DNA from 4 places in the Streptomyces sp. NPDC034037 genome. Region 4 is predicted to be linked to each of the others. Evidence: riboswitches for the same ligand, from Rfam matches in the RefSeq annotation. Region 4 holds a riboswitch; each other region holds the start of a gene.
The links. Region 4 has a riboswitch for cyclic di-AMP ahead of ACZ516_RS32265 (M23 family metallopeptidase). Riboswitches for the same ligand answer to the same signal wherever they lie in the genome.

Region 1 (4,869 bases), on a different contig from region 4:
CGCCTCGGCGTTCGCCCCCGTGCCCTTCACCCCGACCACGGTCCCCAGGCCGAACTGGTCGTGCGTCACCCGGTCCCCGACCGCCAGCGAGACCACCGGCTTCTCCGAGGCGCGGCGGGTCGCGAAGCCCTGCGCGCCGCCCGTGCGCGAACGCGAGGAGGACAGCGACGAGGCGATGCCACCGGCGGGACCGGAGGACGCGAGGGGGCCGACGGAGCCCTTCCGCTTCCAGTCCAGATGCGTGTCCGGAATCTCTTCGAGGAAGCGGGACGGCGGGTTGTAGGAGGGCTGGCCCCAGGCGCTGCGCATCGAGGACCGGGTCAGGTAGAGCCGCTCCCGCGCGCGCGTGATGCCCACGTAGGCGAGGCGGCGCTCTTCCTCCAGCTCCTTGACCTGCCCGAGGGAGCGCATGTGCGGGAAGACGCCGTCCTCCATGCCGGTCAGGAACACCACGGGGAACTCCAGGCCCTTGGCGGTGTGCAGCGTCATGAGCGTGATGACTCCGGAGCCGTCGTCCTCCTCATCCGGAATCTGGTCGGAGTCGGCCACGAGCGCGACGCGCTCCAGGAAGTCGGAGAGCGTGCCCGCCGGAGCGGCGGCCCCCTCCTCGCCTTCCGGCCGCGCGTTCCCTTGCGCGTTCTCCTGCTCGAATTCGAGTGCGACGGCGGCGAGTTCCTGGAGGTTCTCGATGCGGGTCTCGTCCTGCGGGTCGGTCGACGCCTGCAGCTCGGCGAGGTAGCCGGTCCGTTCGAGCACGGCCTCCAGGACGACGGCGGGGCCCGCGCCGGACTCGACGATGGTCCGCAGGTCCTCCATGAGCGCGTTGAACCGCTTGACGGCGTTGGTGGAGCGGCCCGCCATCCCGTACGCCTCGTCGACGCGGCGCAGTGCCTGCGGGAAGGAGATCTTCTCGCGCTGCGAGAGGGCGTCGATCATCGCCTCGGCGCGGTCGCCGATGCCCCTCTTGGGGACGTTGAGGATGCGCCGCAGCGGGACCGCGTCCTCGGGGTTGGCGAGAACGCGCAGGTAGGCCAGCACATCGCGGACCTCCTTGCGCTCGTAGAAGCGGACGCCGCCGACGACCTTGTAGGGCAGGCCGACACGGATGAAGATCTCTTCGAAGACACGGGACTGGGCGTTCGTCCGGTAGAAGATCGCGACGTCGCCGGCCTTCGCGTCGCCCGCGTCCGTGAGCCGGTCGATCTCGTCGGCGACGAACTGCGCCTCGTCGTGCTCGGTGTCGGCGACATAGCCGGTGATGCGGGCGCCCGCGCCCTGGTTGGTCCACAGGTTCTTCGGGCGGCGGCTCTCGTTCCGCTCGATGACGGCGTTGGCGGCGGTCAGGATCGTCTGCGTGGAGCGGTAGTTCTGCTCCAGGAGGATCGTCGTCGCGTCGGTGTAGTCCTCCTCGAACTGGAGGATGTTGCGGATGGTGGCACCGCGGAAGGCGTAGATCGACTGGTCCGCGTCACCCACCACGCACAGCTCCGCGGGGTCGTCGCCCTCGCCCCCGGAGGGGCCGACCAGCTCGCGCACCAGCGCGTACTGCGCGTGGTTCGTGTCCTGGTACTCGTCGACCATGACGTGCCGGAAGCGGCGGCGGTAGTGCTCGGCGACGTCCGGGAAGGCGCGCAGGAGGTGGACCGTCGTCATGATCAGGTCGTCAAAGTCCAGCGCGTTCGCCTCGCGCAGGCGTGACTGGTACATGGCGTAGGCCTGGGCGAGGGTCTTCTCGAAGCCGTCGGCCGCCTGCGCCGCGAAGTCCTCCTCGTCGATCAGCTCGTTCTTCAGGTTCGAGATCTTGGCGCTGAAGGACTTCGGCGGGAACTTCTTGGGGTCCAGGTCGAGATCGCGGCAGACCAGGGCCATCAGGCGCTTGGAGTCGGCGGCGTCGTAGATCGAGAAGGAGGACGTGAAGCCCAGCTTCTTGTACTCGCGGCGCAGGATGCGGACGCAGGCGCTGTGGAAGGTCGACACCCACATCGCGTTGGCCCGGGGGCCCACGAGCTGCTCGACGCGCTCCTTCATCTCGCCCGCGGCCTTGTTCGTGAAGGTGATCGCGAGGATCTGGCCGGGGTGCACACCGCGCTCGGCGAGGAGGTACGCGATGCGGTGGGTCAGCACGCGGGTCTTGCCGGAGCCGGCGCCGGCGACGATGAGCAGCGGGGAGCCCGCGTGCACGACGGCCGCGCGCTGGTTCTCGTTCAGCCCCTCCAGGAGCGTCGCCGGGTCGATGACCGGGCGCGGGGCACCGTCGCGGTAGTGCGTGTCCCGGGTCATGGGCACATCGAACTTCCCGCTGAACAAGTCGTCCGGAACCGGTTCCGGAGCGCTGTCCTCGGGCGGCGGCGGGGGCTCTTCGTCCGCGGCCCGGGAAGGCTGCAGGTCCGCCAGGAAGCTGTCATCAAAGAGGCTGCTCATCGCCTCCCGAGTCTAGGCGGCCCCACTGACAATCCGCCCCGGGTTCCGACCACCTCACATCCGCCGTCCGCTCACATCCGGTGACCGGCTCCCCTTCTTCTACGCCCCGCCCGCGAACGATCACGCTCCGCAGCGCCCCGGCGGTCCCGCGTCATGCCCACGCCATGCCCGCGTCAAGACCCTCGTGAAGTCACGGAAATGTATCGGGCATATCGCACATCAACCTTCACACCTGCCTCACGACTTGGCTAGCGTGCTGCGCGGGCCGCTCGTCCCCCGCCGGCGAACCTCGCCGGGAGCGGGTGGCCTCCGCCGAGTCCGACGCGTTCGGAGCCGGGGACCCACCGAAAACCTGGGGTGAATCGGTCCCGTACGCAGTACGGGACCGTAGGGCAACCTTCCGGAGCACCCGCCCGAACCCGACAGCTAACCCGGTAGGCGGTCTACGGAAGGAGTCGCCTCCCTTGGCGTCGCACCGCAAGCCACGGACCCGGCCGACCGCACCCCGGCCCCGCACCGCCCCGGCCGTCGGCATCACGACGGCCGCCCTGACCTCCGTGGCCCTCCTGTCGCAGAGCGCGCAGGCAGCCCCCTCCCCCGAGCCGACGAGGCCCGGCCTCGAAGGGCCCGGCCTCGAAGGGCCCGGCCTCGAAGAGGTGCGGAAGCTCGAAGGACCCAGCCTCGAAGAGGTGCGGAAGAAGGTCGACGACCTCTACCACCAGGCGGGCGTGGCCACCCAGAAGTACAACTCGGCCAAGGAGAAGACGGACAAGCAGCGCAGGAAGACCGGCCGCCTGCTCGACGACGTGGCCCAGCGCGCGGACAAGCTGAACGAGGCACGTCAAAAGCTCGGCTCCTACGCCACCGCGCAGTACCGCACCGGCGCCGCCTCCCATACGGCCGCGATGATGCTGGCCGACGACCCCCAGGGTTACTTCGACCAGAACCACCTGGCGGGCCGGCTGACCGCGCGGCAGAAGAAGGCCGTGGACGACTACCAGGCGCAGCAGGCGTCGGCGACGAAACAACGCGCGAGGGCGGCGCGGAGCCTGGAGACGCTGCGCGACTCCCGCGACGGCCTCAGGACGAGCAAGCGGACCGTCCAGAAGAAGCTGGGCGAGGCGCGCGAGTTGCTCTCGGAGCTGACCGCCGAGGAGAAGGCGCGGCTCGCGGCGGCCGAGCGGAAGCGGGAGCGGGAGGCTGCGCGCGAGGCCGTGGAGCTGTCGCGCGAACAGGCCGCCGAGGCGGCGCGCAAGCGCAAGGCGGAAGAGGCCGCGCGGAAGGAGACGGATCGGGGCCAGGCGCAGCGGCAGGGCCAGGGGCAGCGGCAGCGGCAGCGGCAGGGGCACGGGAGCGGGCAGGCCGGGGGGACGGGAGCGGGCCAGGGCGGCGACTCAGGGACCGGAGCCGGGTCGGGTCCCGGGTCGACTCCCGGGTCGGGTTCCGGCTCGGGGAGCACGGACAGCGGTTACTCCACCAAGGCCGCGAAGGTCGTCGCTTTCGCGCGGGCCCAGCTCGGGAAGCCGTACGTCTGGGGCGCCACGGGACCGGACTCCTACGACTGCTCCGGGCTCACCCAGGACGCGTGGAAAGCCGCGGGGATCTCCCTGCCGCGCACCACGTGGGACCAGGCGAAGGCCGGCACGACCGTGCGGACCGCCGACGCCGAGCCGGGTGACCTGGTGTTCTTCTACGACGACCTCAGTCACGTGGGGATCTACATCGGCGACGGCAAGATGATCCACGCCCCGAGGCCGGGCACGAATGTCCGCGTCGAGTCGATCCACTACATGCCCCTCCACAGCGTGGTGCGCCCGGTGTAACCCTGGTGAGCGCCCTCTACGCGCGCGTGGCCCGCACTCTTCGCGGAGTGCGGGCCACGCGCGCGTAGAGGGCCGCTGACGGAGGGCCGTTATCGGCGGACCCTTATCGGAGGGCCGTCATTGGGGGATCAGGTCCACAGCACGGCGATGAAGATGTTGGCCGTCGTCAGCAGCCCCACCGCGCCGAACAGGCCCTTGTCGATCTTCTCCTCGTCCCGCTTCACGTAGACCAGCGCGAGGATCACGATCAGCACGGCCATCTTGATGCCGATCTTGAGGTTGTTGACCGGGTTGTCGTCGGCCTGGTTCAGGCCCACCAGGACGACACCGGTCACGAGCATGGTCAACGCGCCGTGCAGCATCGCGGGGCTGAAGCGGGCGGTGCCCCGGCCCATCTGCTTCATCTGGGTCAGGAAGCCGCCCAGGAGCGAGGCGATGCCGATGATGTGCAGGCCGACGAAGAGATGGATGAGTACGTCCATGAGGCCGGAGCCTAGCCCGGCCCCGCATCGTCCCCTTCGGGCGGCCCCTTATCATCCCGCGACGGACAGCTGGGGCACAACCACTGCAATGCCCACACTCACGACAAGCAGGGCATCAAATCCGCATCCGGAGCGGACATCCA
Region 2 (4,869 bases), on a different contig from region 4:
CCTGCCCCAGTTCACCGAGCGCACCAGCTCGGGGACGCGGACCATGGATCCGTACTCACGACTCCTCGACGAGCGCATCGTCTTCCTCGGCACTCCCGTGGACGACACCTCGGCGAACGACGTCATGGCGCAGTTCATGCACCTGGAACACGTGGCGCCGGACCGTGACATCTCGCTGTACATCAACTCCCCGGGCGGCTCGCTGACCGCGATGACCGCGATCTACGACACGATGCAGTTCGTCACCTGCGACGTGGAGACCACCTGTCTGGGGCAGGCCTCCTCAGCCGCCGCCGTACTCCTGGCGGCGGGCACGCCCGGCAAGCGGTACATGCTGCCGGGGGCGCGATTGCTGATCCGCCAGCCCGCCATGACGGAGCCGGTGCGGGGCCAGGCCAGCGATCTGGTGATCCAGGCCGACGAGATGCTGCGCACCCGGGAGCTCCTCGAGGACCTGCTGGCGCGGCACACGGGACAGAGCAAGGAGCGGATCGCCGCGGACATCGAGCGGGACAAGATCCTCGACGCCCCGGCCGCAGTGGAGTACGGACTCGTGGACCGGATCATCCCGTCCCGCAAGTCCTCGCTCGCCGCGCGCGACGCGAGGTGATCCGAGGATGCTTCCCCCCGAACTCCCCCCGCTGCCCGCACTGACCCGGGCCGAGGCGGACCTGGTCGACCGTTACCTCGAAGTCGTCGACCTGCTCGGCAAGATCAATCCCGCCCGCGCGGAACACACCTACGGCGGGCTGCGCGCCGCCCAGGCGCTGGTCGGCCGGGCGAACGCTCTGCTGGAGGCGCTGACGCTCATGCACCAGCGCGGGGAGAGCGAGGTGCACGCCGCCACGCTCGCCCAGGCGTTACGCGTCCTCGACGGCGAGCGGCGGGCCGGCCGAGTGGGCCTGCCGCCGGCCCCGCGTCAGGGCGAATGAGCCCTTCCGCTCTTCGGAGCGTCCCGCTCCCTTTCGAAACGGACCAGACGGGCTACCCCGGTCGGCGTACGCGGGCGTCCTTTGTCGTGCGGTCGGGAGTTGCGCCCGACGCGCGCCAAGAGGGCGGAATGAACCCTTCCGCTGCTGGTCGAACCGTCCTCGGACCCGGCGGCCAGGGGGTGATTTTCACCGTGTCCACTCGAACAGGTCAGTCGTGAGTAGGTTCACAAAACACCGTTTCGGCTCGGTTTTCGAACCCTTTTCGGGTCAAGATCCCTTCCGACGACAAGCCCCCGCCACAGCGGCGGGGCGATCCGGGCGGACGCCGAGTCCTGCCGCCGCCCGGATGACCGGTCGACATCGGTGCACCGGCAGGAGTGGAGGACCCAAGCATGGCGGGCCCGTCCGGAAGGTCCGGACGACGCCCTTGGGGTGAAGCCGCAGAGCACGACGCGGCCGGGCATCTTCGCCTGCCCGAACCCGACAGGTCATCCTTCACAGGCGGCTGACGAAGGGTTACGCATGACCGCGCTGAATCACGTTCCGCCGCTGCTCAGTCGGGCGGGAGCCGCTTCGGCTCTCACGCTCGCCGTCGTGGGCGGCACCGTCGTGGCCCCTGGGCTCACATCCGAGGCCGAGGCCGCCACTCATGGGACGAAGGCGCTCAAGATCGCGGCGTCCAAGAAGGGCGCCCCGTACAGCTACGGGGCCGTGGGGCCGCACCGGTTCGACTGCTCGGGCCTGACGCTGTACTCGTTCAAGCGCACGGGCAAGAAGCTGCCGCGCACCGCCGCCGCGCAGTACAACAAGACCCGGCACATCGCGAAGTCCCAGCGCACGCGGGGCGACCTCGTGTTCTTCCACTCGGGCCGCAACGTCTACCACGTCGGGATCTACGCCGGTAACGGCCGTATCTGGCACGCGCCGAAGAAGGGGGCCGTGGTGCGCCTGGAGAAGATCTGGTCCGGCAGCGTCTGGTACGGCCGGGTGCGCTGACCTCACCCGGCCGGCACGTCCGCACGCGCCCCGAGCACTCCCCCGGTGCTCGGTGCGCACGCCGCGGTCCTCACGCGAGGAGCGGTTCGAGGAGGAGCACGAGCCCCAGGGCGCCGAGAGCGGCGCCGGTGACGCCCTCGACCGCACGGGAGACCCGCGGCCTGCGCAGCCACGGGCCGAGCCGGTCCACCAGGAGCGCCACGACGGGGAACCACAGCAGGGCGAACACCACGACGACGGCCCCGAGCAGCAGCGTTCTCGGCAGCACCGGACTTCCGTCGGGCACGAACTGCGGCAGCACGCTCAGGAAGGTGATGGCCGCCTTCGGGTTCAGCGCGTTGGTGAGGAACCCCTCGCGCAGACCACCGCCCCGCACCACCGGCTCGTCGCCCACCCCGATGCGCGCCCGCAAGGCCGACCGCAGGGCGCGCGCGGCGAGGTACAGCACGTAGCAGGCGCCGATGAGCTGGAGCGCCCTGAAGAGCGCGGGCGCCGCTGCGAGCACCGCCGCCACGCCCGTGACCGCAAGCGCCGTGTGCACCAAGAGGCCCGCGGCGACCCCCATCGCGCAGGCCACCCCCGTACGCCGCGAGACGAGGGCATTGCGTACGACGACGGTGAAGTCGGCACCCGGCACGGCGACCATGCCCGCGGCGACTCCCGTGAAGGCGACCAGTTGTGCGTCCATGCCGGCCAGCCTGCCGTGCGCGGGCCTTCAACGGGTATGTGCAATATCCTGGATCTGCCTTAAGCAGACGTTTACCCCGTGGGCGCGTTCGACGCGCGGCGCAGAGAGGGTGTCCCGTGTACGACCCCACGCGACTCGCCGCGCTCGTCGCGGTCTCCGAGGCGGGTTCGATCACCCGGGCCGCCGAGCGCCTCGGCTACACCGTGCCCGCGCTCTCCCAGCAGCTGGCCAAGCTGGAGCGGGAGACGGGCAGCGCGCTGCTCGTACGCCATCACCGCGGGGCCCGGCTGACCGGCGCCGGCGAGCTGCTGGTGGGGCACGCCCGACGGGTGCTCGACGAGTTGGAGCGGGCCCGGCACGAACTGGCCCGGCTCGCCGGGCTGTCCGGCGGGCGGCTGCGCGTGGGCACCTTCCAGACGGCGGGCATCCATCTGCTGCCGCCGGTCCTGACTGCCTTCCGCAGGGCCCACCCGGCGGTGGAACTGACGGTGACGGCGCACGAACCGCCCTCCGGCGTCGAGGCGGTCGCGTCGGGTGAGGTCGATCTGGCCCTCACCCACGCGTACGAGCCCGCCGACCCGGTGCCGCTGCCCGCCGCCGTGTCGGCCGAGCCGGTGCTCGTGGAGGAGCTGGTCCTGGTGACCCAGCCGGGGCACGCCCTGACGAGCGGCACGTCCCGCCTGCCGCCGTCGGCACTGGCCGGGCAGCCGTTGATCAGCATGGCCCCCGACCATCCGCCGCGACGGGCCGTGGAGCGGGCCCTCGCCCGGGCCGGGGCGACGCCCGCCGTGGTGGTCGGGACGCCGGGCTACGCCCTGGTCTGCGCCCTGGTCAGCGCGGGGCTCGGGGTGGCCGTGGTGCCGGAGATGGTGGCGCGCACCGCCGCGACGCCCGTCGGCATGCGGCTGCTCGACCCGGGTGATCTGCGGCGGACCATCTCCGTCGTCCACCGGGCCGACGAGTCGAACGCCGCGGCGGACTCCTTCCGGGCGCTGCTGCGGGGCGCCTTCGGGCGGTCGGCGGGCACGGGCTGAGTCCTTCGCGCGGCGTCGGGCCGGCTCGCGCGCTCAGTGCGCCGCGTCGCGGTGCCGGTGCTGGGCGGGGAGGGTCCAGGGCAGGGCGATCCACACGGTCTTGCCGCCCTCCTCGGTGGGGCTGACCGAGAGCCTGCCGCCGCACTCGGCGGTCAGCCAGCGAATGATGACCATGCCCCGGCCGTTGTCCTGCTGGACGGCCGCGGGCAGCCGCCGCGGATGGCGCGGATGGCTGTCGGTGACACCGATCCGCAGCTGCTCGTCCCGGTCGAGCCGGACGTCCACGGTGAAGGTCGGCGACTGGCCGAGGGTGTGCTGCACGGCGTTGGTGGCGAGTTCGGAGACGATGAGCCTGATGGTGTCCCCCACCTCGGCACCCTCCGGCAGGCCCCATTCCGTGAGGACCTTCGCCACGTAGGTGCGGGCGGCGGAGACCGAGGCGGGATCGCTCGGCAGAGTGACGGATGCTTCCTGATGGTCTGCCATGGCGACGCTGTCCCTTTCCCACCGGGGTCGGTCCTACGACTCGGAGCGGATGACTCGAGGACGGCCCCGGACCGGTGCTTCGCGCCAGCCTCCCACTCCTTGACCGGTCCCGGGTGGCGATCCACCGAGATGTGCATATATCTGTCGCTCGAAGCGGTGAACTCTGCTACGGCCGACCGTATTTGGCCGCCGGGACCGTGCTTCCTCTACTGTCGCCCCTGTCCCCCGCTCCGCCGCCGGGAATCCGACGGCCCGGTCCCGAAGGAGACGGACATGCAGTACGGCCCCGCGGTGCGCCGCCGCCGGCTCGGCGCCGAACTGCGTACACTGCGCGCCGCCGCGGGACTGACCAGCAGCCAGGCCGCCGCCAAGGTCGGCTGGCACCAGTCGAAGGTGAGCCGGATCGAGACGGGCCGCAGCGGTGTGAAGGCCGGGGACGTGCGCCTCCTGCTGGAGGCCTACGAGGTGGCGGACCGCCGTCTGTGCGAGCTGCTCGTGGCGCTGGCCGGGACCGACGACCAGGGCACGGCCGGACGTCACCACTGGTGGCGGGCCTATCGTGACCTGCTGCCGGCGGCCTACCGCGACTTCATCAGCCTCGAGGCCCAGGCGGGCTGGGTGCGCACGCTGGAGACCTCCGTGGTGCCCGGGCTGCTGCAGACCCCCGCGTACGCGCGCGCGGTGACCCGGGCCGCACTCGGCAAGCTCTCCGAGCCGCAGGTCGACGCTCTGG
Region 3 (4,869 bases), on a different contig from region 4:
CGGTGACCCGGCAGGGGGAAACGAATCGCCCATTCGTACGCCTGGGCGTGCGCCCGGGAGCAAGCCGTGGCAGGACGTTCAGGTCGTGCGCCTGGGAGCGCGGTGTGGCAGGAAGTGCAGGTCGTACGCCCGGGGCGCGCCGCACGCCCGAGACGCACCCGGGGCCCGGCGCGATACCCCGGACGCCGAGCCGGCGGCCAGCGACCCCGACTCCCCGCCCGCCGACCCCGCCACCCCCGACCGCCCCACCGGCCCCCGGAGAAGCGGTTCGCTTCATCCGTCCGGATGGCGTACTGTTGTGTTTACCGACGCGGGGTGGAGCAGCTCGGTAGCTCGCTGGGCTCATAACCCAGAGGTCGCAGGTTCAAATCCTGTCCCCGCTACTGAAGGCCGAGGGCCGGAAGCATTTCGATGCTTCCGGCCCTCGGTGTTTTCCGCCCCCGTGACCCGCTCGGCCCACACCAGCTCGCACCCCCGCCCCGCTGCGGGAAACCTGGGTGCAGCGCGGTGATGGGCGCGGACTCGGCGGGAGACAAGCGGTGGGGCAGCGTGGAGGTACCGGCGGCAGCGGAGCCACCGCGCACGAGCGGGCCTTCGTGCGGGCCCTGCCGGTCCTGCTCCTGATCGTCGGGGTCCTGTACGACGCCTCGACCCCGCCCGACTTCACCGCGGCCCCGCTCTTCACGGCCGCCCCGCTGATCGCCGCCCCCTTCTACTCGCTCCTGAACACCGCCCTGACCGGCGCCGCGGCCTCCCTCTCCGTCATCGTGCTGCACTACGGCAACGCGGCGAACAGCCATGTCGAGGCCGTCACCGAACTGCTGACCGTGATGACCGTCGCCGCCCTCGCCGTCGTCACCAACCGCGTCGTGCGCCGCGGCAACGACCGGCTCGCCACCGCCCGCTCCATCGCCGAGGCCACCCAGCGCGCCGTGCTGCCGCAGCCGGACCCCCGTATCGGCGGGCTCGACATCGCGGCGCGGTACGAGGCCGCGCAGGCGGACGCCTTCATCGGCGGCGATCTGTACGCCGTACAGGACACCCCGCACGGCGTGCGGCTCATCGTCGGCGACGTGCGCGGCAAGGGCATGGGCGCGGTGGCCGCCGTCGCCGTGGTCATCGGTGCCTTCCGGGAGGCCGCCGAGCAGGAGGCCACCCTGGAGGCGGTGGCCCAGCGCCTGGAGCGGGCGCTCGCCCGGGAGGGCACCCGGCGCGACGGGCTGGACGCCTTCGAGGGGTTCACCACCGCCGTCCTCGCGGAGATCCGGCTCAGCGACGGCTGCGTACGACTGGTCAACCGGGGGCATCCCGAGCCGCTGCTGCTGCGCGGCGACGGGCGGCTGTGCGTGCTCTCCCCGAGCGAGCCCGCGCTGCCGCTCGGCATGGGCGAACTGGGCGGCTGGCCGGACCGGGCGGACGAGTCGAGGTTCCCGCCCGGCGCGATGCTGCTCTTCTACACGGACGGCCTGTCGGAGGCGCGCGACGCCGCGGGCGTCTTCTACGACCCGGCGGCCCGGCTCGGCGGGCGGATCTTCCCCGGTCGCGAGGGCCCGCACGCGCTGCTGGCCACGCTCACGCAGGAGGTGCGGCGGCACACCGGGGGCGCGGCCACGGACGACATGGCGCTGCTCGCCGTGCGGCGCCCCGCCACCGCGGACGCGACCCACGGCCGGCGCGAGCGCGACGGTGACCCGGGGTGACCGAAGCGCGTTGCCGCACGGCCCAACTGACGTCTTGTCAACGCGGCGGAGGGTCAACTCGCCCCGGTCCGGGCGTCCGTGTCCGGACAAGTACGGGCCGAAGCCGTTAACGATCAATCGGAACGGCTTGGAATACGGGCCCCCTGTCTATTAACGTTCGATAACGCAGCGCGGTCGTCCCAGCCGTCACCAGAGACGGCTCCGTGCGCACGCGCCTAATCCCGCAAGGGAGCCGGGGAACCACCAACTTGGGGTGAATCAGGCAGCCGCGCACTCGTGCCGGATGCTCGTAGGAGACCTTCCTGCTCCGAACCCGTCAGCTAACCCGGTAGGCGAAAGGAAGGAAAGGAGCGCGCCCCAGTGGCGTCCAACCGGCCTGCCCCCCAAGCCGTGTACATACCGAACGACGACGATTTCGGTGGGTACGACCAGGAGACCTGGGAGGAATGGAACCCCACCGAGGAGTCCGTCCGTCCCGTCCGCGGCAGGCACCGTGTGCACAAGAAGGGCGGCGGCGGGCTCGCCCGCAGCTCCACCGTGCTGGGCGTCGGCGTCATCGCCGCCGTCGGGGCGGGAGGCATCGCCACCGCGCAGGACGGCAAGCCGCCGGTCACCATCTCGATGCCCGACCTGGGCACCGTCGCGGACTCGCTGCCCAAGGCCGAGTCGCTGCCCGGCATCGGCTCCCTGCTGGCCGACGACGCGTCCGCCGCCGCGGGCTCCGACGCCGTCCCGGCCGCCACGCCGCTCACCACCGCCGGTGCCGGCACCGCCGGCATCCGGCAGGGCGGCGCCGACGCGGGCGAGGCGTTGCGCGCCCGCATCATGCGGCAGGCGGAGAGCCAGCAGGCCCAGGCGGACGACGCCGTGCGCACGGCGGCCGAGGAGAGCGCCGCCGAGAAGGCCGCCGCCGAGGCCGCCGCCCAGCAGCGGGAGGCCGAGCGCGAGGCCGACGCGAAGGCCGCCGCCCAGAAGAAGAAGGAGCGGGAGGCCCGGGAGGCCAAGGCCCTGGCCGAGCGCCGGGCCAAGCTCGCCAAGAGCTATGCGCTGCCCACCTCCTCGTACACCCTGACCTCGCACTTCGGTGACGCCGGCGCCATGTGGTCCTCCGGGCACCACACCGGTCTGGACTTCGCCGCGCCGACGGGTACCCCCCTCAAGGCCGTGCACACCGGCACCGTCAAGGAGGCCGGCTGGGCGGGCGCGTACGGCTACCGCACGGTCCTGGAGCTGCCCGACGGCACCGAGGTCTGGTACTGCCACCAGTCCTCGCTCAACGTCAGCGTCGGCCAGAAGGTCGCCACCGGCGATGTCATCGGGCGGGTCGGCGCGACCGGCAACGTCACCGGTCCGCACCTGCACATGGAGGTCCACACCGCCGGCGGGGCCAACATCGACCCGCTGTCCTGGCTGCAGGGCAAGGGCCTCAACCCCTGAGCAACCCCTGAGTCCGGGCTTAGGAGCGGTAGGGGTTGTGCGGCGGACAGCCGTACGCCGGGTAGCCGTACGGGGAGCCGCCCGGCGCGGGGCCGCGGTATGCGGGGCCGTAGGCAGGACCGCCGTAGGGCGGCGGGTGGCCGTATCCGGCGTAGGGCATCCCCACGGCCAGGGGCATCGGCATGGGGTACAGGACCGGCGCCGTCGCGCGGGCCGCGTAGGCCAGGGCGGGGCGGGCCGGCCCGCGGCGCTCCCACAGCTCTTCGAGCAGCTCCCGCTCGCGTACGACGAAGTCGGCGCCGGCCCTGCCGCGGCGCCCCCGGTGGCGCAGGAACGCCAGCGACGTCGCGTACGTCTCGTACTCGGCGACCGTGCGGGCCGCCGCCTTCCCCCAGGTGTACGCGGCGTAGTCGCGGGCCAGCGCGCGGGCGCGCATCGAGCCGAGCGCGTACGGCTCGGGCGGGGTGAGCCAGCCCGCCGCCGCGTAGGCGGGCAGCTCGGCGCGGATCAGGCGCAGTTCGCGCTGCCGGGTCCAGATGGCCAGCCAGGTCACCAGGCCGAAGGAGGGCAGCATGAACAGCGCGTACACGGTGAAGAAGCCGTACTGCCCGAAGACCGCGGAGCCGTTCCACAGCGCGTGCACGCCCATCGCGAGCAGCAGCCCGGTGAGCGGGAGCAGCACGCGGCGCACGTGCTGGCGCTCGGCGAAGAACGCGGCGAGGCCGAAGCCGATGCCGGTGAGGACCGTGAAGAGCGGGTGCGCGAACGGCGACATCACCACGCGCACGAAGAACGTCGCGGCGGTCACGGAGGCCAGGCCGCTGTCGCGGCTGAGCTGGTCGGTGACGAAGGCGTTGCCCAGGTAGAGGATGTTCTCGGTGAACGCGAAGCCGGTCGCGGTCACCCCGGCGATCACCACGCCGTCGACGACGCCGGTGAAGTCGCGTCTGCGGAACAGGAAGACGAGCAGGACGGCGGCCGCCTTGGCCGACTCCTCCACGATCGGGGCGATGACCGTGGCGCCGAGGGTGTCGGCGCTGTGCGGGTCCGCGGTGGCGGTGGCTATCCAGCGGATCGCGAAACTGTTCGCGACGATCGCGATGAGCGCGGCCGCGCAGGCCCCCCATGCGAAGGCGAACAGGAGATTGCGCCAGGGGCCCGGCGCCACCCGGTCCAGCCAGCGGAACGCGGCGACGAGCAGCGGCACCGGCACCGTCGCGAGGCCGAGGCCGACGAGGAAGCCCTCGGTGCCGGTCTGCTCCCTGACCAGGGCGAGGATCACCAGGCCCGACAGGGCGAGCAGCGTGACGAGCCCGGCCGCCCGTATCGCGCGCCGCTGCCACCAGTGGGCACGGCGGACCTCTCCCGGGGCGGGGGCCTCGGGGGGTATCGGATACGGAGAAGTGGTGGCCACGTCGTTGACCCTAACGAGGGATACGGGTGGCCGCGACGGGGCCTTACCGACCGGCGCCGGTCCCGAGCCGCGCGGTGCGGCGGAACAGCAGGTCGCGGACGACGTGTCCCTTGGTCAGGCCCTGGCCCTCGAAGCGGGTCAGGGGGCGGAACTCCGGGCGCGGGGCGAAGCCGCCGTCCGGCCGCGTGTTCTCGAAGTCGGGGTGCGCGGTGAGCACCTCCAGCATCTGCTCGGCGTACGGCTCCCAGTCCGTCGCGCAGTGCAGGAGCGCCCCGGGCTTGAGCGAGGGCGCGGCCAGCGTCAGGAACTCCGGCTGGA
Region 4 (4,869 bases):
TCGAGAAGCTGACCGCCCTCTCCTACCCGGAGGGCCACCCCTACCACCACACGCCGATCGGCTCCATGGCCGACCTGGACGCGGCCACGCTGGAGGACGCGCGCGCGTTCTTCCGTACGTACTACGCGCCCAACAACGCGGTCCTCTCGGTCGTCGGCGACATCGACCCCGAGCAGACGCTCGCCTGGATCGAGAAGTACTTCGGGTCGATTCCCTCGCACGACGGCAAGCAGCCGCCGCGCGACGGCTCCCTGCCCGAGCGCATCGGGCGGGAGCTGCGCGAGGTCGTCGAGGAGGACGTCCCGGCCCGCGCCCTGATGGCCGCCTACCGCCTGCCCGAGGACGGCACGCGCGCGTGCGACGCCGCCGACCTCGCGCTGACCGTCCTCGGCAGCGGCGAGTCCTCCCGGCTCTACAACCGGCTCGTGCGCCGCGACCGCACCGCCGTCGCCGCGGGCTTCGGGCTGCTGCGCCTGGCCGGTGCCCCCTCGCTCGGCTGGCTGGACGTGAAGACCTCCGGCGACGTCGAGGTCCCGGTCATCGAGGCCGCCGTCGACGAGGAGCTCGCCCGCTTCGCCGCGGAGGGCCCCACCCCGGAGGAGATGGAGCGCGCCCAGGCACAGCTGGAGCGCGAGTGGCTCGACCGGCTCGGCACGGTCGCCGGCCGCGCGGACGAACTGTGCCGGTACGCGGTCCTGTTCGGCGACCCGCAGCTCGCCCTCACCGCCGTCCAGCGCGTCCTCGACGTCACCGCCGAGGAGGTCCAGGAGGTCGCCAAGGCCCGCCTGCGCCCCGACAACCGCGCGGTGCTCGTCTACGAACCCGTGGCCACCGCGGACGGGCCGGCCGAGGACGCCATGGAAGAGGACGCCGAAGAAGAGGAGGCGGCGAAGTGAGCGAGGCCGCGACGATGCAGTTCCACCCGCAGCCCCAGGCCGGCACGGCCAAGCCGTGGGCCTTCCCCGCCCCCGAGCGAGGCGCCCTGCCCAACGGCCTCACGGTGCTGCGCTGTGACCGCCCCGGCCAGCAGGTCGTCGCCGTGGAGGTGCACCTGGAGGCGCCCCTGGACGCCGAGCCCGAGGGGCTCGACGGCGTCGCCACGATCATGGCGAGGGCCTTCAACGAAGGCACCGACAAGCACTCCGCCGAGGAGTTCGCCGCCGAGCTCGACCGCTGCGGTGGCACGATGGACGCGCACGCCGACCACCCCGGCGTCCGGGTCTCCCTCGAAGTCCCGGTCTCCCGCCTCCCGAAGGCGCTCGGCCTGCTCTCGGACGCCCTGCGCGCCCCCGCCTTCGCGGACAGCGAGATCGAGCGCCTCGTGCGCAACCGCCTGGACGAGATCCCGCACGAGGCCGCCAACCCGGCGCGCCGCGCCGCCAAGGAACTCTCCCGGCAGCTCTTCCCGGCCGGCACGCGCATGTCCCGGCCCCGCCAGGGCACCGAGGAGACGGTCAGCGCCATCGACTCGGCGGCCGTACGCGCCTTCTACGAGAAGCACGTCCGCCCCGCGACGGCCACCCTGGTGATCGTCGGCGACCTCACGGGCACCGATCTGGACGCCGTGCTCGCGGACACCGTCGGCACCTGGACGGGCGGCACGGCGGAGCCCCGCCCCAGCCTTCCGATCACCGCCGACGACACGGGCCGCGTCGTCATCGTGGACCGCCCCGGAGCCGTCCAGACGCAGCTCCTGATCGGCCGCATCGGCCCGGACCGGCACGACCGGGTCTGGCCGGCCCAGGTCCTCGGCACCTACTGCCTCGGCGGCACCCTCACCTCCCGGCTGGACCGCGTCCTGCGCGAGGAGAAGGGATACACCTACGGAGTGCGGGCGTTCAGCCAGGTCCTGCGGTCCGCTCCGGACGGCACGGGCGCCGCGATGCTCGCCATCAGCGGATCGGTCGACACCGCCTCCACGGGCCCCGCGCTCGACGACCTGTGGAAGGTCCTGCGCACGCTCGCCGCGGAGGGCCTGACGGACGCGGAGCGCGACGTGGCGGTGCAGAACCTCGTGGGTGTGGCCCCGCTCAAGTACGAGATGGCCGCCTCCGTCGCCGCGACGCTCGCCGACCAGGTCGAGCAGAACCTGCCGGACGACTTCCAGGCACAGCTGTACCGGCGGTTGGCCGCCACCGGCACCGTGGAGGCCACCGCGGCCGTCGTGAGCGCCTTCCCTGAGGACCACCTGGTGACGATCCTCGTCGGCGACGCCGCGCAGATCGAGGAGCCCGTCAGGGCGCTCGGCATCGGCGAGGTGAGCGTGGTCAGCGGCTGAACGACAGGTTGCGGCTGAACGAGAGGTTGCGGCTGAACCAGAGGCTGTGGCTGACCAGAGGTTGTGGCCGAATGTGAGCCGCGGCTGAGCGGGAATCAGCGCGTTTCGAGGCCCCGGTGACCGGTTCGGTCGCCGGGGCCTCATATGTCCGCCTTTGTGTGGCGGTTGCCCGTCTGCCGTGTGGCGTGCGCAACAAAAGTGTCGATCCGTTTGTCGATTGAAAGAGGGGGCGCTTAGCTTCGATCCGGCTGTCCGTCACACACCACGTCGCACCCGCGGCACCGGGCAGTCATCGCCGAGTCCCCGTACGGCGCGAGCCAGGGGAGCCGGGGACCCACAGTCCCTTGGGGTGAATCGGGCACCTTGCCGTCAGGTGAGGGGCTCGTAGGAGACCTTCCTGCTCCGAACCCGTCAGCTAACCCGGTAGGCGAGAAGGAAGGAAAGGATCAGCCGCTTCATGGCGTTCACCCGTGCCACCGGGAAGCACCGTCGTCCCAGCCGCCTCACCCGCACGACCGCGAACGTCGCGGGCGTCGCCGCGCTGACCACCACCGGCGTCATCGGCGGCATGGCCGCTCCGGCGCTCGCCGCCGTCGACGAAGGGGCCGTGGAGCACACCGGCCTCACCCAGGCGATCTCCGTGGGCGGTTCGCTCGCCGAGACCATCGACGCCCAGGCCGCCGCGCAGCGCCAGGCGGCCGAGGACGCCGCCGCCGCCAAGCTGGCCGAAGCGGCCGCCAAGAAGAAGGCCGCCGAGGACAAGCGCAAGGCCGAGGCCGAGGCCAAGGTGAAGGCCAAGGAGGAGCGCGAGGCCAAGGAGCGCGCCGCCCGCGCGGCCGAGCGCAAGCGCCTGAACGCCTACGTCTCCCCGATCTCCGGCTCGTACGTCTCCACGGGCTACCAGACCGGTGGCGCCATGTGGTCCTCCGGCAGCCACACCGGCGTCGACTTCCACGCCGCTTCCGGCACCCCGGTCCACGCGGTCGGCGCGGGCACCGTCGTCGAGGCCGGCTGGGGCGGCGCGTACGGCAACAACGTCGTCATCAAGATGAACGACGGCACGTACACCCAGTACGGCCACATGTCCTCGCTCGGTGTCACCGTCGGTCAGACGGTCACCCCGGGCCAGCAGATAGGCCTCTCGGGCTCCACCGGCAACTCCAGTGGCCCGCACCTCCACTTCGAGGCCCGCACCGGCCCCGAGTACGGCTCGGACATCGACCCCGTGGCGTACCTGCGCTCGCACGGCGTCAACGTCTGACCTCCCGGCACACCGAAGGCCCCGGCTCCTGCGAGCCGGGGCCTTCGCGCTTTTCCGGTCCTTCCGCGCTTGGCCAAAAGATATCCATGGATTGCGGCCCGCCGTCGGTAATTCCGGCACTCTGCAATAGAGTTGCCGAACGAGCGTCGGTCGACCGCGTTTCGCGGGGATTAAGGCGGAGGTCCGGTCATGCGTATTCCCGCGCATTCGGTGTGCACGGCCATCCGGGACGACATTGTCTCCGGTGTCCATGAAAGGGGCGGCCGGCTCACCGAGGAGCTTCTGGCCCGCCGCTACGGCGTCTCGCGCGTTCCGGTGCGCGAGGCACTGCGCACCCTGGAGGCCGAGGGGTTCGTCGTCACGCGCCGACACGCTGGCGCCTGCGTCGCCGAGCCCACGGAGCAGGAGGCGGCCGACCTCCTGGAACTGCGCATGCTGCTCGAACCGCTCGCGGCCGCCCGCGCGGCCCGGCGCCGCACCGAGGCGCACCTCAAGGTCCTGCGCGGCCTCGTCAGGCTCGGCCAGGAGCGCGCGCGGCGGGGGCAAGGGGAGGATCTGCGGTCACTGAGCGGCTGGTTCCACGAGACGCTCGCCCAGGCCTCCGTCAGCCCCGGCCTCATCGCGCTGCTCGCCCAGCTCCGGCACAAGATCGCCTGGATGTACGTGGTGGAGCCGCCGGCGGCGCCGTTCGACGCGTGGGCGCAGCGCGCGGCGATCGTGGACGCGGTGGGCCGCGGGGACGGCGAGCGGGCCAGGGCGCTCACCTGCGACCACATGGAGCGGACCGCGGGCGCGCACCGATTGCGCCGTTCGGCGAGCGCGGGCCGTGTGAGGGAGCCGCAACATCCCGTCAACACGGTGAGCCTTCGGAATTAACGCGCGTGCCGTATACAAGTCGTAGGGCGCCTTTACTCGGGGCGGCGCTATTCGGGGACATCTACTCGGGGCGGCGCTATTCGGGGACATCAATTCTGCGTGAATTTTGGAACGCGGGGCACGCGCCGCACGCGCCGGATCACACCGAACCGCGCCGGATTTCCTTTAAGAGCTCGTCACACGATTACGAACCGGGCTTCTTGGGCGTGTCCACGCATACGCGGGTCGTTGGTGGTGCGCGCCCCGAAGGCGCGGTGTCCTTCGGGGCGCGGGGCAGGGGTTCGGGTTCAGGCGTTGTAGCCGCCGTGGGCGTCCAGCACTGCGCCCGTGACGTACGACGCGGCGGGGCTCGCCAGGAAGGCGATCGCCGCGGCGATTTCGTCGGGGTGCCCCATGCGTTGCAGGGACAGCGAGCTGACCAGGGCCTTGAGGGTCTCGGGGTCCGGCGGTTGCA

Region 1: it holds a riboswitch for cyclic di-AMP, as region 4 does, so the genes downstream of both, ACZ516_RS26740 (C40 family peptidase) here and ACZ516_RS32265 (M23 family metallopeptidase) in region 4, are expected to answer to the same signal.
Region 2: it holds a riboswitch for cyclic di-AMP, as region 4 does, so the genes downstream of both, ACZ516_RS12450 (C40 family peptidase) here and ACZ516_RS32265 (M23 family metallopeptidase) in region 4, are expected to answer to the same signal.
Region 3: it holds a riboswitch for cyclic di-AMP, as region 4 does, so the genes downstream of both, ACZ516_RS21200 (M23 family metallopeptidase) here and ACZ516_RS32265 (M23 family metallopeptidase) in region 4, are expected to answer to the same signal.

The regions. Positions count from the first base shown of each region.
Region 1 is NZ_JBVISC010000008.1:106,319-111,187, forward strand. Features, by position in the region: gene pcrA (DNA helicase PcrA) at 1-2,421, opposite strand, end outside; cyclic di-AMP (ydaO/yuaA leader) riboswitch at 2,722-2,877, shown strand; gene ACZ516_RS26740 (C40 family peptidase) at 2,886-4,244, shown strand; gene ACZ516_RS26745 (hypothetical protein) at 4,373-4,726, opposite strand.
Region 2 is NZ_JBVISC010000003.1:404,377-409,245, forward strand. Features, by position in the region: gene ACZ516_RS12440 (ATP-dependent Clp protease proteolytic subunit) at 1-610, shown strand, start outside; gene ACZ516_RS12445 (hypothetical protein) at 618-932, shown strand; cyclic di-AMP (ydaO/yuaA leader) riboswitch at 1,284-1,451, shown strand; gene ACZ516_RS12450 (C40 family peptidase) at 1,455-1,928, shown strand; gene ACZ516_RS12455 (LysE family translocator) at 1,999-2,616, opposite strand; gene ACZ516_RS12460 (LysR family transcriptional regulator) at 2,733-3,650, shown strand; gene ACZ516_RS12465 (ATP-binding protein) at 3,684-4,136, opposite strand; gene ACZ516_RS12470 (helix-turn-helix domain-containing protein) at 4,410-4,869, shown strand, end outside.
Region 3 is NZ_JBVISC010000005.1:631,984-636,852, forward strand. Features, by position in the region: tRNA gene ACZ516_RS21190 (tRNA-Met) at 310-383, shown strand; gene ACZ516_RS21195 (PP2C family protein-serine/threonine phosphatase) at 540-1,700, shown strand; cyclic di-AMP (ydaO/yuaA leader) riboswitch at 1,903-2,050, shown strand; gene ACZ516_RS21200 (M23 family metallopeptidase) at 2,061-3,137, shown strand; gene ACZ516_RS21205 (PrsW family glutamic-type intramembrane protease) at 3,157-4,551, opposite strand; gene trmB (tRNA (guanosine(46)-N7)-methyltransferase TrmB) at 4,595-4,869, opposite strand, start outside.
Region 4 is NZ_JBVISC010000013.1:116,653-121,521, forward strand. Features, by position in the region: gene ACZ516_RS32255 (M16 family metallopeptidase) at 1-896, shown strand, start outside; gene ACZ516_RS32260 (M16 family metallopeptidase) at 893-2,278, shown strand; cyclic di-AMP (ydaO/yuaA leader) riboswitch at 2,562-2,722, shown strand; gene ACZ516_RS32265 (M23 family metallopeptidase) at 2,736-3,539, shown strand; gene ACZ516_RS32270 (GntR family transcriptional regulator) at 3,729-4,415, shown strand; gene ACZ516_RS32275 (SDR family NAD(P)-dependent oxidoreductase) at 4,703-4,869, opposite strand, start outside.